4 regions of the Micromonospora sp. L32 genome follow, and region 2 is predicted to be linked to each of the others. Evidence: riboswitches for the same ligand, from Rfam matches in the RefSeq annotation. Region 2 holds a riboswitch; each other region holds the start of a gene.

Evidence for each region. Region 2 has a riboswitch for cyclic di-AMP ahead of ACTMTB_RS27150 (coiled-coil domain-containing protein). Riboswitches for the same ligand answer to the same signal wherever they lie in the genome.
Region 1: another riboswitch for cyclic di-AMP. It lies ahead of ACTMTB_RS13865 (coiled-coil domain-containing protein); the one in region 2 lies ahead of ACTMTB_RS27150 (coiled-coil domain-containing protein).
Region 3: another riboswitch for cyclic di-AMP. It lies ahead of ACTMTB_RS24705 (transglycosylase family protein); the one in region 2 lies ahead of ACTMTB_RS27150 (coiled-coil domain-containing protein).
Region 4: another riboswitch for cyclic di-AMP. It lies ahead of ACTMTB_RS20785 (C39 family peptidase); the one in region 2 lies ahead of ACTMTB_RS27150 (coiled-coil domain-containing protein).

Annotation. Positions count from the first base shown of each region.
Region 1 covers NZ_JBQHDD010000004.1:419,998-423,196, forward strand. The annotation lists gene ACTMTB_RS13855 (HelD family protein) at 1-588, shown strand, start outside; gene ACTMTB_RS13860 (cation diffusion facilitator family transporter) at 751-1,665, shown strand; cyclic di-AMP (ydaO/yuaA leader) riboswitch at 1,807-1,938, shown strand; gene ACTMTB_RS13865 (coiled-coil domain-containing protein) at 1,943-2,998, shown strand; gene ACTMTB_RS13870 (hypothetical protein) at 3,116-3,199, shown strand, end outside.
Region 2 covers NZ_JBQHDD010000012.1:62,656-65,854, forward strand. The annotation lists gene ACTMTB_RS27145 (carbonic anhydrase) at 1-510, shown strand, start outside; gene ACTMTB_RS27150 (coiled-coil domain-containing protein) at 575-1,594, opposite strand; cyclic di-AMP (ydaO/yuaA leader) riboswitch at 1,599-1,729, opposite strand; gene ACTMTB_RS27155 (YibE/F family protein) at 1,896-3,199, opposite strand, start outside.
Region 3 covers NZ_JBQHDD010000010.1:54,333-57,531, forward strand. The annotation lists gene nhaA (Na+/H+ antiporter NhaA) at 1-618, opposite strand, end outside; gene ACTMTB_RS24705 (transglycosylase family protein) at 866-1,540, opposite strand; cyclic di-AMP (ydaO/yuaA leader) riboswitch at 1,539-1,714, opposite strand; gene ACTMTB_RS24710 (hypothetical protein) at 2,156-2,281, shown strand; gene ACTMTB_RS24715 (peptidoglycan-binding domain-containing protein) at 2,283-3,167, shown strand.
Region 4 covers NZ_JBQHDD010000007.1:259,557-262,755, forward strand. The annotation lists gene ACTMTB_RS20780 (hypothetical protein) at 1-581, shown strand, start outside; cyclic di-AMP (ydaO/yuaA leader) riboswitch at 885-1,025, shown strand; gene ACTMTB_RS20785 (C39 family peptidase) at 1,262-2,086, shown strand; gene ACTMTB_RS20790 (alpha/beta fold hydrolase) at 2,193-2,948, shown strand; gene ACTMTB_RS20795 (PPOX class F420-dependent oxidoreductase) at 3,145-3,199, opposite strand, start outside.

The DNA of each region.
Region 1 (3,199 bases), on a different contig from region 2:
ATGCAGTGGCGGATGATCGGGCGGCGCGGCCGGCTCGCCTCCTGGACGGTGGTGGGCGACCCGGCGCAGACCGCCTGGACGGGTGACCCGCAGGAGCTGGACCGGGCGCGGGACCAGGCGCTCGGCCGGCGCCGGCGGCACCGCTTCGCGCTGACCACGAACTACCGCAACTCGGCGGAGATCTTCGCGGTGGCGGCGGCGGAGATCCGCCGGCTCTACCCCGACCTGAAGCTGCCGACGGCGGTCCGCTCCACCGGCGTGGAGCCGGTCGCGCTGACCGTCGCCGCCGACCGGCTGCCGGCGGCGACCGTGCAGGCCGTGGACGCGCTGCTCACCGAGGTGGAGGGCACCGTCGGCGTGATCACGCCGGTGCCGCGCCGCGACGAGGTGGCCGGCTGGCTGGGCGGCCGCGGCGGCTCCCGGCTCCAGGTGGTGACCAGCCTCCAGGCCAAGGGCATGGAGTACGACGGCGTCGTGCTCATCGCCCCGAGCGAGATCCGGGCCGACCCCGGCTCGGGCGTGCGCACCCTCTACGTCGCCCTCTCCCGCGCCACCCAACGCCTCACCACCATCGACCCCACCCCCTGACCCCGCCCCAGGGGTCGGGCACGTTCCGAGAATGAGTGGCTGTACCGGGCGCGGCGGCCACTCGTTCTTTGAAGGTGGGGGAAGGCGTGCGGGGTTAGTTGCATACATAGCGATGTGAGCATAGATTGGGTTCGGGCCGCCGGGGCGACGGAAGGTGTGGGCGTGGGCGCAGGTCATGACCACCACGGGTCGGTCACGAACGCGGCGCACCGCCACCGGGGGCGACTCTGGGCGGCCTTCGCGCTGCTCGCCACGCTGATGGTGGTCGAGGCCGTCGCCGCGTTCGGCACCGGCTCGCTGGCCCTGCTCTCCGACGCCGGGCACATGTTCACCGACGTGCTCGGCATCGGCATGGCGCTGGCCGCCATCACCGCCACCCGGCACGGCGACCGGGACCCGCAGCGCACCTTCGGGCTCTACCGGCTCGAGGTGCTGGCCGCGCTCGCCAACGCCGTCCTGCTCAGCGGGGTGGCCATCTACGTGCTGATCGAGGCGGTCCGCCGGTTCGGCGACCCGCCGGAGGTGCGGACCGGGCCGATGCTGGCGGTGGCGGTGCTCGGCCTGCTGGCCAACCTCGTCGCGTTCGCGCTGCTGCGTCCCGGGGCGCAGGAGAGCATCAACCTGCGCGGGGCGTACCTGGAGGTGCTCGGCGATCTGCTCGGCTCGCTGGGCGTGATCGGGGCCGCGCTGCTCATCGCCGGCACCGGCTGGTGGTGGGCCGACCCGGCGGTGGCGGTCGCGATCGGCCTGTTCATCCTCCCCCGCACCTGGCGACTCGGCCGCGCCGCGGTGCGCATCCTGGTCCAGGCCGCCCCGGAGCACCTGCAGGTGACCGCCGTGCACGACCGGCTGACCGCCGTCCCCGGCGTCGCCGAGGTGCACGACCTGCACGTCTGGACGCTCACCTCCGGCATGGAGGTCGCCTCCGCCCACCTCACCATGGTCCCCGGCGCCGAGGTCGGCACGGTGCTGGCCGCCGCCCGCACCGCCCTGCACGAGGACTTCCACATCGAGCACGCCACCCTCCAGATCGAGCCGGGGGCCGCCCCCGGCGCCTGCGGGCAGGTCGAGTGGTGACGAAATCGGACACCTATTGTCCCATTGTGTCACCTACACCAGGATTCACTCCAGTACCCTCAGTCACGAAACGGGCGGGTGTCACACCCGTACCGGTAGGCTCGGTCCCGGCCTCCGCCAGGCGGCACCCTCCGGTGCCGGCGGTGGCCGCCGCCTAATCGCCTGCCAGGGCGAGCCGGGGAACCATGTTCGTGGGGTGCATCCGCGTCAGCGGTAGGGATCTTCCGTCCCGAACCCGTCAGCTAACCCGGTCGGCGGCTGACGGAAGGACATGTGCATGCACGTACGACGTACCACCGCACGGCTGGCGGCCGCGGTCGTCGCGACGCTCGCCCTCGGGGTGTCGTCCGCGCCGGTCCCGGCGACCGCCGCTCCCCCCGCCACCCGGCTCGCCGCCCCCGGCGACCCCGAGGGCGGCACCCCCGCGCTGCGCGCCCAGCTCGACGCGGCCAGCAAGGGCTGGATCGACGCCAAGGCCGCGCTGGAACGCTCCACCAAGCGGCAGCAGGAGCTCGGCAACCAGCTCAAGACCATCGAGTCGGAGCTGACCGTCCGGCAGGGCAAGGTCGGCGAGATCGCCGGCGTGGCGTACCGGACCGGGCGGCTCGGGCCGGTGTCGGCGCTGCTGAGCAGCTCCAGCCCCGAAGGCTTCCTGGACCGGGCGGCGGCGCTGGAGACCGTCGCCTCCAACGAGGACCGGGAGCTGCGCAACCTGCTCCGGACCCGCGACGACGCCACCCGCACCCGGGCCGCGCTCGACAAGGAGATCGTCGAGGAGCGCAAGCAGGTCGCGGTGATGGCCAAGCGCAAGCAACAGGCCGAGCGGGCGCTCGCGGTGGCCGCCGCGGACAAGCCCGCCGCCAGCACCGGGGGCGGCTCCAACGCCGGCACCTCCACCGCCAACGCCCGGCCGGCGCCGCGCAACCCCGACGGGTCGTGGCCCTCGGAGTCGTGCAGCGTCAACGACCCGACCCCGGCCAACGGCTGCATCACCCCGCGCATGCTCAACGCGCTCAAGCAGAGCCAGGCGGCCGGCTTCACCCGGTACGTCTCCTGCTACCGCCCCAGCGGCTCGGGCGAGCACCCCAAGGGCCGGGCCTGCGACTTCGCCGCGCAGAAGAGCGGCTTCGGCGGCGACGCGACCGGCGGCGACCGGACGTACGGCAACAACCTGGCCGCGTACCACGTCCGCAACGCCGACCGGCTCGGGGTGCTGTACGTGATCTGGTACCGGCAGATCTGGCTGCCCAGCAGCGGGTGGAAGTCGTACAGCGGGGCCGGCGGGGACCCGTCCAGCGACCACACCAACCACGTGCACCTGTCGGTCTACTGACCGACCGGCGGCGGGGCCCGTCCGAGGCGGACGGGCCCCGCCGTACGCGCGCCGACGTACCCGGGATGTCGTCGCCCGGCCCACGACGCAGCGCAACGGCCGGGCGAGCATCGAGGCATGACCCGACTCTCCCCCGACGGCCGCAAGACCCTGCTCACCCTGCACCTGGTGACCGCGCTGGGCTGGCTCGGCGCGGACCTC
Region 2 (3,199 bases):
GTCGGCTGCTCCGACTCCCGCCTCGCCGCCGAGATCATTTTCGACCGGGGTCTGGGTGACCTCTTCGTGGTGCGTACCGCCGGGCACACCGCCGGCCCCGAGGTGCTCGGCAGCGTCGAGTACGCGGTGAGCGTCCTGGGCACCCCGCTGGTGGTGGTGCTCGGCCACGACTCCTGCGGGGCGGTGCAGGCCGCCCGGGACGCCGCGCGGACCGGCACGCCGCCGGTCGGGCACCTGCGGGCGGTGGTGGACGCGGTGGTACCGAGCCTCCAGCGGGCCGCCGAGCAGGGCGTCGACGACGTTGACGGGATCGTCGACATCCACATCGCGCAGACCGTCGAGGCGCTGCTGGGCAACTCCGCCGTACTGGCCGCCGCGGTCGCCGAGGGGCGGTGCGCGGTGGTCGGCATGTCGTACCGGCTTAGCGCCGGTGAGGTGCGGACGGTGGCCGCGGTGCCGAGCGTCGTGCCGGCCCAGGCCGACGGTCGGGCGACCGCCGTCGCCGGCTGAAACCCCCCGCACGCGACGAGGGCCGCCCCACCGGGGACGGCCCTCGTTCGGTACGCGTCGCGCGCTAGAGCATCGACATGTGTACGTGGTCGGTGTGGTTCGACGGTCCGCTGTACGACTTCCACCCGGTCGCCGGGAACCAGATCTGCCGGTTCCAGATCACGTAGTAGATGCCGAGCCGGTCGGCGTTGCGGATCAGGAACGCGGCGAGGTTGTTGCCGTACATCCGGGTGTCGTTGTTGTACCAGGGCGCGAAGCCGCTCCGCTGCAACGACCAGTCGCAGGCCTTGCCCTTCGGGTGGTCCCACGGCCCACCTGGCCGGTAGCAGCCCGCGAACCGGGTGAAGCCGGCCCGCCGGACCTCCTTGTACGCGTGCAGTGTGCGCGGCGTGATGGTGCCGGAGGTGGTCGGGTCGTTCTCGGTGCGCGACTCGGGCCGCCAGCCGCCGTCGGCCGTCCGGCCGGGGCCGATCCGGGCGACCGGCGAGGTCGCGTCGACCAGGCCGCCGGTGAAGCCCCGGCCACCGACCAGCTGGAGGGCCTTCTCCGCCTCCCGGCTCTCCCGGGCCATGTCGTTGGTGAGCTTCTGCTGCTCGCGCACCTCGGCGTCGAGCGCCAGCTTGGCCTGCTCCGCGCGGTTCTTGGCGGCGGTGACCTTGGCCAGCTTCTGCGCGTTGACCATGTTCAGCTCGTCCAGGGCGGCGGCGCGCCGGACGAACGAGTCCGGGGCGTCGCTCTCCAGCAGCATCGCCACCGCGCCGATCCGGCCGGTCCGGTACGACTGCGCCGCGATCTGCGAGACCGTCGGCTGCAACGCCGCCAGCTCGTCCTGCGCGCGCCGCACCTCCAGCCCGAGCTGCTGCTGGCGCTTCTTGGACTTCTCCAGCTGCGTCTTGGCCTTGGAGTACTCGCGGTTGCGCAGCTCGATGACGTCGGTGAGCAGCTTGGGCTCGCCGTCCTCCTCGTGCCCGGAGGGGGTGGGGGTCGAGGGCGCGGCGATCGCGGCTGTCGGCCCGCCGAGGATGGCCAGCGCGGCGAACACGGCCACCACCGGAGTCAACCAGCGGCGCAGGGGTGCCGTCACAGTGTTCCCTTCCGTCGACCGCCGACCGGGTTAGCTGACGGGTTCGGGACGGAAGTGGCCCCTACCGCTCGCGCGGATTCACCCCATGTACCTGGTTCCCCGGCTCGCCTCGCGGCGATTGGGCGGCGGTACCGCAGGCGCCGCTGCGCGCCTTCGGCGGTGACCGGCAGCGAGGTTACCCGAGAGTCGTACCGGGGATCTACGTCCAGAACCCGACTAAAAGCGTTATTTCGTCGTAGCGATGCGTGACGAGTGACGCGTTCGTCAGGTTCCGCGTCGGCGTCGGTCACGCAGCGGAGTCTCACCATGCGGTGTCCGTGCTCCTTTCCGGGTCGGGCCACCGTGCGGGGGCCGGGGTGGACGGTCCGCCGGGACGCGACGCGCTCAGCGCCTCGAGCGCCGCGTCCCGGTCGGCGGAGGGGCGGGGCGTGGGTGCCGGTCCGGTGTCCCGGGCCGGATCGTCGGCCGGGCCACGACCGGCGGTGGCGACCAGCGCGGCCAGCGCGGTGGTCAGCGGTACGGCGGCGACCAGGCCGAGCGTCGCCACCGCGCTGCGGACGATCTCCTGAGCCAGGAACTCGCTGGTGAGGATCTGGCTCACCGGACGGCTGTCGGCGGTGAGCAGGAGCAGCAGCGGCAGCGAGGCGCCCGCGTACGCGAGCACGATGGTGTTCACCGTGGAGGCGATGTGCGCCCGGCCGACCCGGGTGGCGGCCCGGTAGAGCTGCGTCCGGGACAGTCCGGGGTTGGCGTGCGCCAGCTCGGTGACGGTGGCGGCCTGGGTGACGGTGACGTCGTCGAGCACGCCGAGCGAGCCGATGATGATGCCGGCCAGCAGCAGCCCGTGCAGGTCGACGTCACGCTGGTACATCGACAGCGTGGTGGCCTCCTCGCTGCCGAACCCGGTCAGGTGGGTGGCGGCGGTGGCCAGGCTGCCGAGCAGTCCGGTCAGCACCAGGCTGCCGAGGGTGCCGAGGACCGCCACCGAGGTCTGCGCGGTGATCCCGTGGGTCAGGTACAGCACCACGAACATGATCAGCGCCGAGCCGGTGATCGCGATCAGCAGCGGCGAGCCGCCCGCCGCGATGCCGGGTACGACGAAGGTCAGCAGGATGGCGAAGCTGGCGCCCAGCCCGGCCAGTGCGGCCAGTCCGCGCAGCCGGCCGAACGCCACGATCGCCGCCGCGAAGAGCGCCACCAGCCACACCAGGGGCTTGCCCCGCTGGTGTTCGGCGATCTGGTAGCTGGTGGCGGTGGGGTCGGCCGGGTCGGCGAGCTGGACCAGCACCACCTCGTCGCCCACCGCGACGGTGGGCGCGCCCGGACCGGCGGGCACCGGTGTCTCCACCTGCTGGCCGCTGTCCGGGCCCTGCTCGACCCGGACCGTCACGGTCCCGCACGGCCCTTCGGCCGCGCCGGGCGGTGCCTCCGGGGTCGGCGGGCAGGGTTCGGTCACCACCCGGGTCACCGTGCCGTGGTGGCGTGCCGGCTCGGCGCCGCCGTCGGCCTGCCGCGAGTCGCGCGGCCACAGCACCAGGGCGGCGATCACCGTGACGACGAACAGCGGGACCACCGTCGCGACGAGGATCCGCCGCACCCCCGATG
Region 3 (3,199 bases), on a different contig from region 2:
CGCGAGCGGCACCAGGGCGGCCAGCAGCGGCGGCACGGCGAGGCTGGAGGTGTAGAAGACGGCGATGATGACGATGGCGAGCAGGTCGTCGACGACCGCCAGGGTGAGCAGGAAGGTACGCAGCGCCGACGGCAGCAGCCGTCCCACCACCGCGAGCACAGCCAGGGCGAACGCGATGTCGGTGGCCGTGGGGATCGCCCACCCCCGGGCGCCGTCGACCCCGGCGACGAGGACGAACAGCACCGCGGGTACGACCACCCCGCCGACCGCCGCCGCCACCGGCACCGCGGCCCGGCGCGGGTCGCGCAGGTCGCCGGCGACGAACTCGCGCTTGAGTTCCAGCCCGGCGACGAAGAAGAAGATCGCCAGCAGCCCGTCGGCGGCCCAGGTGCCGAGGGTGAGATCGAGGTGCAGCGACGCCGGGCCGACGGTGAGGTCACGCAGCGCCCGGTAGCCGTCCGCCCAGGGCGAGTTCGACCAGAGCAGCGCGAGCAGCGCCCCGACGAGCAGCAGCGCCCCGCCCACGGTCTCCTTGCGCAGGATGGCGGAGATGCGCCTGGTCTCGCCCCAGGAGCGGCGGGCGAACAGGCTGGTACGGCGCCGGGGGGCGTCGGTCACGGGGTCTCCTCGTCGGCAGGGGTCGCGTCATCCATCGCCGACCAGACTTCCCGGCACACCAGGGCCAACCCTATCCCCGCCCCCCGGCCGACGGCCCGACGACCCGGCGACGCGGACGCGCCGGCGGGCCGGTCCACGCGCGCCGGGTACCCCGCCGGCAGCGGCCCGAACCACGACGGCGCTGTGGACGCGGCGACGCCCGGCCGGTCGTCCGGCCGGGCGTCGCCACGGTGCCCAGGTGCTGAGGTCAGAGGCTGAGCTTCTGACCGGGGAAGATCAGCCCCGGGTCGGCGCCGACCACGCGCTTGTTGCGCTCGTACAACGCCTGCCAGCCACCGGCCAGGTCCCGGGCGTCGGCGATCTGCGACAGGGTGTCACCCGGCCGCACCACGTACACGTCGCCGGTCGCGGCCGGCGCGCTGCGCCGCTGGCTGCGGGTGCTGTGCTGCTCCCGCGAGGACCGCTCGGTGGCGGTGGCCTTCGACGAGCCGGAGCGCCGCTGCGACTTCTGCGACTTCTCCGACTTCTCTGAGGTGCTGGAGTAGCTCTTGGTGGAGCCGCCCTTCCTGCCGCAGGTCGGCCAGGCCCCGATGCCCTGACCGTCGAGCACCTTCTCGGCGATGGCGATCTGCTCGCCGCGGCTGGCCAGGTCGGCGCGGGAGGCGTACTTCTTGCCGCCGTAGCCGGACCAGGTGCTCTGCGAGAACTGCAGGCCGCCGTAGTAGCCGTTGCCGGTGTTGATGTGCCAGTTGCCGCCGGACTCGCACTGGGCGATCGCGTCCCAGTTGACGCTGGCGGCGCTCGCCGGCGACGCCGGCGCCAGGACGGCGGCGACCCCGGTGACCGCACCGACGGCGAGCGTGCCGACGGCGATGCGGCGCGAGCTGACCCGTCGGTGACGGGCGGTGTATTCAGTTGCCATGTGGATTCCTCCACGCCGACGAGGTGAGCTGTCGGGTTCGGGCCGAGGAGCCCGGCCGCCCGTGGGCGGCTTCACCCCGAGGTGACGTGCACCGAGGAACGTGTGGGTCCCCCGCTCCATGCCCGCTGACAAAGGTCCCACCGGCCGGCGGCATGGATTAGGCGTTACCGGCCGTGGTGTCCGCGATCGCGAACACGAACGACGTTAGGAATTGTTTCGGGCGATTGCCCACCTCTTGTGAAGTTCTTCACCCGGCTGAGCGACGGCTTCGTGCTTCGAGTTGCGGGTTGGTCGGCGGTGCTCTACAAGGGCCGGTCGGGAACCTGTCACCACTGGGCCGAAAGCCTCGCTCCGAGCGGCGGATCAGCTGCCGTGCCTCGCCGTCTTCGCTGGTCAGGCGGCCTCGATCGGCGGCCCGCGCCGCCGGACGGTCAGCGTTGCCGCTGATTGGCGACTCATGTCTGGGCAGCCCGGCCGCCGACTCGGACGGTAGGGAGCAGAGCGCGGCCACGGCGCCGACGCGTCGGACCCGCCGGATGCCGGGCGCCGGCGCCCTGGCCGGCACGGTCCGCCCCGGTTCGCGGCGGCCGACCATCCGCGAGAGGAAGGACCTCCATGGACACCGTCAGCATCGACACCGACTACCTCGTTGCCACCTTGGACGAGGACGACGACCCGGAGAGCCTGGCCGGCGACGAGGTCGACTTCGACCTGGCCGCCGCGCTGGAAGAGGAGGAGTGAGATGGGCGTGCACCTGGCGCCCGCGCTGCGGGTGCTGCGCGAGGAGATAGACACCCGGTGGCCGCAGCGGGACCGCAAGTCCGACGGCTGGTTGGGCGACGCCAGTCACCAGGCGCGCCGCTCGGACCATAATCCGGACAGTGACGACCAGTCGGTCAACGCGGTGGACGTGGACGTCGACGGGATCGACCCGCTGCTGGTCGTCCGGCAGGCCGTCAGCCATCCGTCCACCCAGTACGTCATCTACGACCGAAAGATCTGGAGCCGTACCCGCAGCTTCCGGCCGGCCCGGTACACCGGGCCGAACCCGCACGACAAGCACCTGCACGTCAGCGTCAGCCACCAGCGGAGCTTGGAGGACAGCCGCCAGGCGTGGGGCATCGCCACCGCCACGACGGCGCGGCTCGGCGACCGGGTGCTGCGCGCCGGCTGCCGGGGCGGCGACGTCCGGGAGTTGCAGGCCGTCGCCAACCGCCTCGGGGCCCGGCTGACGGCCGACGGGGTGTTCGGGCCGGCCGTGGCCGCCTGGGTACGGTCGTTCCAGACCGCCCGGAAGCTCGACGCCGACGGGGTGGTCGGCCCGCGTACCGTGGCGGCCCTGCGCGCGGCCGTCAAGCCGGCCCCGTCGGTGCCCAGCGGGCGACCGGCGACGCCGGTGTCCGGGGGCAGACCGGGCTCGCGGACGCTGCGGCGCGGCAGCAAGGGCGGGGACGTGGCCTTCGTCCAGCGGTTCGTCGGCACGAAGCGGTGCGGCCCCGCGAGCGGCGCCTTCGACGCGAGGACCGAGGCCGGGGTGCGCTGGTACCAGGGCATGCGGGGGCTGACCGTGGACGGGGTGGTCGGCCCGGCCACCTGGGCGGCGATGGGCGTGCGGGTCGGTTCGTGACCAGGCGGCCCCGGCCCGGCGCTGCACCGGGC
Region 4 (3,199 bases), on a different contig from region 2:
ACCTGCGCCGGTACGCCGAGGAGGTCGCCGTCGCGGCGGCCGGCGCCGCCCAGACCGCGCGCCGGTGGCGGGATGCCTGGCTGGCCGCCCAGGAGGAGGTGGACCGGGCCTGGACGGCGTACGACGAGGCGGAGACCGCCGCCCGCCGGTTCACCGGCGCCGCCGCGCTGCCCGCCCCGCGTACCCCGCGCACGCCGGCCGAGTACGCGGGCCGGGAGCGCTGGCTGCACCAGGCGGCGGTGGCGGCCCACTGGCGCGGTGAGCTGCCGGTGGAGCGGCTGCGGGACGTCTTCGCGCACCGGGACGGTTGGGACCCCCGGCGGCACCCCGTCGAGCAGGAGGTGCTGCTGGCCCGGGCGGTACGCGACGGCCGGCGGGACGCGTACCGGGCGGCGGCCGGGCGGGAGCGGTCGGCGTGGCGGGACGCCGAACTGGCCGCCGAGGCGGCCCGCGCGCTCGCCGTCGAGGCGTACGCGGCGGCGGAGCGGCTGCGTCCCGCGCGGCTGCCCGCCCAGCGGACGGCGACGGCGACGGCCCGGACCGCGCTCGCGGCGCGGTGGCGGCCGGCCCGGGTGGGCTGAGGACGCGACCAAATTGTTACCCGTATTTCCGTGAGTCGCGTCACGGCGATCGGGAAACCGGTCATCCGGTCACAGGCGGTGACATCGATCGCGACGATCGGCAGTGTTTGCCGCCGCGCTGTCCGGTTGTCGCCCGACGGTCCCGGAACAACCGCCTGTCCCATTGAGTGACGTCAGTGTCGAACTGTACGGCAAATTTGTCGCCCTGATCATGTTTAAGCAGCTGGCGGCGCTTGGCCGACACGTGACCGACCAGTAATGTCGCCCGGGTCCGGTGCGGTTTCCGATCGCAAGAGGCGACGCCGCGCCGACCCGCTCAATCGTGATTCCACGAACCGGGGACCCATGCACGTCCGGGGTGAATCCGCGGGCCACGGCCCGTGGTAGGGCGCTCTTCCCGCCCGAATCCGTCAGCTAACCCGGTAGGCGGTGTCGGAAGGAGTTCCAACTTTTGCTGCTCCCTCGCATTCCTCGGCTTGCTCTCCACCTCGGTACCGGGGTGTTCGTGCCGGTCCGCCGCGCCCTCGCGCGCTGATCCCGGCCCCACCTCGCCGCCCGGTCACCGACCGGGCGCACCCCCGCCGAGCGGCCTCGCACACCGGTTCTGACGCCGCGCGTGACGTCCCGTCACGCGCCGGTCCGGCACGCCGCTCCCGCCCTCGTACCGTGGAGGAAAACACGTGAAGCACCCCCTGAAGCGGCAGCTGCGACGCCTGGCCACCAAGCGGTCCTACCAGCTGGTCGCCGGCTCGGCCGCCGCGCTCGTGCTCGTCTCCGGCGCCAGCACGCTGCTCGCCGACGAGGCGCCCGCCCGCCAGCAGACCTCGGCCGCCGTCGCCGAGGTGGCGCCCCGGCTGGACGACGTCGCGACCCGCAGCCAGGCCCGCGTCGCCGCCCCGTCCCACAAGCCGTCGCCCTCGGCCAGCCCCTCGCCGTCGGCGAGCGCCACCAAGGCCAAGGCGGACCCGGACCTGACCCGCAAGGCGGCCCCCAAGCCGCCGTCGACCAAGGTCCTCCGTTACGACTACCAGGCGCAGACCACCTTCTACAACTGCGGTCCGGCCGCGGTGCGCAACGCGCTCAGCGCGGCGGGCATCGAGCGGACCCAGGACGAGCTGGCCGGCCCGCTCGGCACCACCGAGATGGGCACCAACTCGGCGCTGGACACGACCCGGGTCCTGAACCAGATCGTCAAGGGCGACCCGTACCGGACTCGGATGTTCCGGGGCACCCCCAGCTCCGCGCAGATCGACCGGCTCCAGGCCGACGTGATCGCGGCGATCACCGACGGCCGGGGCGTCGTGGTGAACGTGGCGGGGAGCGCCACCGACACCGACGGCGGCTGGCACTCCTTCCCGGGCGGCCACTACATCGCGGTGGTCGGCTACAAGAACGACGGCCGGACGGTCCGGATCGCCGACTCGGCGGACCCGAACCTGCCGTCGTACTGGGTCAGCACCATCGACCTGGCGAACTGGATCGCCACCCGCGGCTACTCCGCCTGATCCAATACCGTCGCTCGTCCGGGCACCGGCTCCCCTGGGGGCCGGTGCCCGTCGCCGTTGGCGCGGGTCTCGCGCGCCGCGACCGGGCGGTGGCACACTGCGGCCCATGACCGACGACTCGGGTACCCGCCGGCTGCTGTTGCTGCTGCACGGGATGGGCACCACCGGCGACGTGTGGCTGCCCTGGGCGCCGCTGCTGGAACACCGCTGGCCGGGCCGCTGGCTGGCGCCGGACCTGGCCGGCCACGGCTTCTCGCCGCCGCTGCCGGGGTACTCCTTCGCGGGGTTCGCGGAGCAGGTCGCGGCGGGGCTCGGCCCGGTGCCCGAGGGGGCCCGCCCGAGTGACCGCCTGGTCGTCCTCGGCCACTCCCTCGGCGGGGTGGTCGCGCTGGCGCTGGCCGCCCGCGACGCCGGGCTCCCGGTGGACGCGGTGGTCGGGCTGGGCATCAAGGCGGTCTGGTCGCCGGCCGAGCTGGCCCGGGCGCGCGAGCTGGCGGAGCGCCCGGTGACCTGGTTCGCCACCCGGGACGAGGCGGCCCGCCGCTACCTGAAGGTGGCCGGCCTCGGCGGGCTCTTCGCGCCGGACCATCCGGTGGTCGACGCGGGGCTGCGTGCCGAGGACGGCCGCTGGCGGCTGGCCATGGACCCGGCCGCCTTCGCGGTGGGCGCGCCGGAGCTGCCGGCCCTGCTGGCCGCCACCGACGTCCCGGTGCTGCTGGCCCGGGGCGAGCACGACCCGATGGTCAGCGACGCGCAGCTCGCCGAGCTGGGCGTGCCGGTGGCGACCCTGCCCGGCCTCGGCCACAACGCGCACGTGGAGGACCCGGCGGCGGTGCTGGCCCTGCTCGACCCGTACCTGTGACCGGTTGCGGACGCGGGCGTCGCCGTCGTGGGTCGCATGCGGCTCGGGACCACCTGCCGGACGTTCGAGCTCTCCGTCCATGCCGGACCTCGCCACGGCGCCGCTCAGCTCGGCTGCCACGCCGCCTGCTGTCGTGACGGGTCGGCCGCAGGCGGCACGTTCGATGCTTCTTCGCTGCTTCCGCGCGGGCGGTCGCTCAGTCGGAGATGCCGGTGTGCCCGACGACCTTCTCCACGGTCAGGCGCACCAGC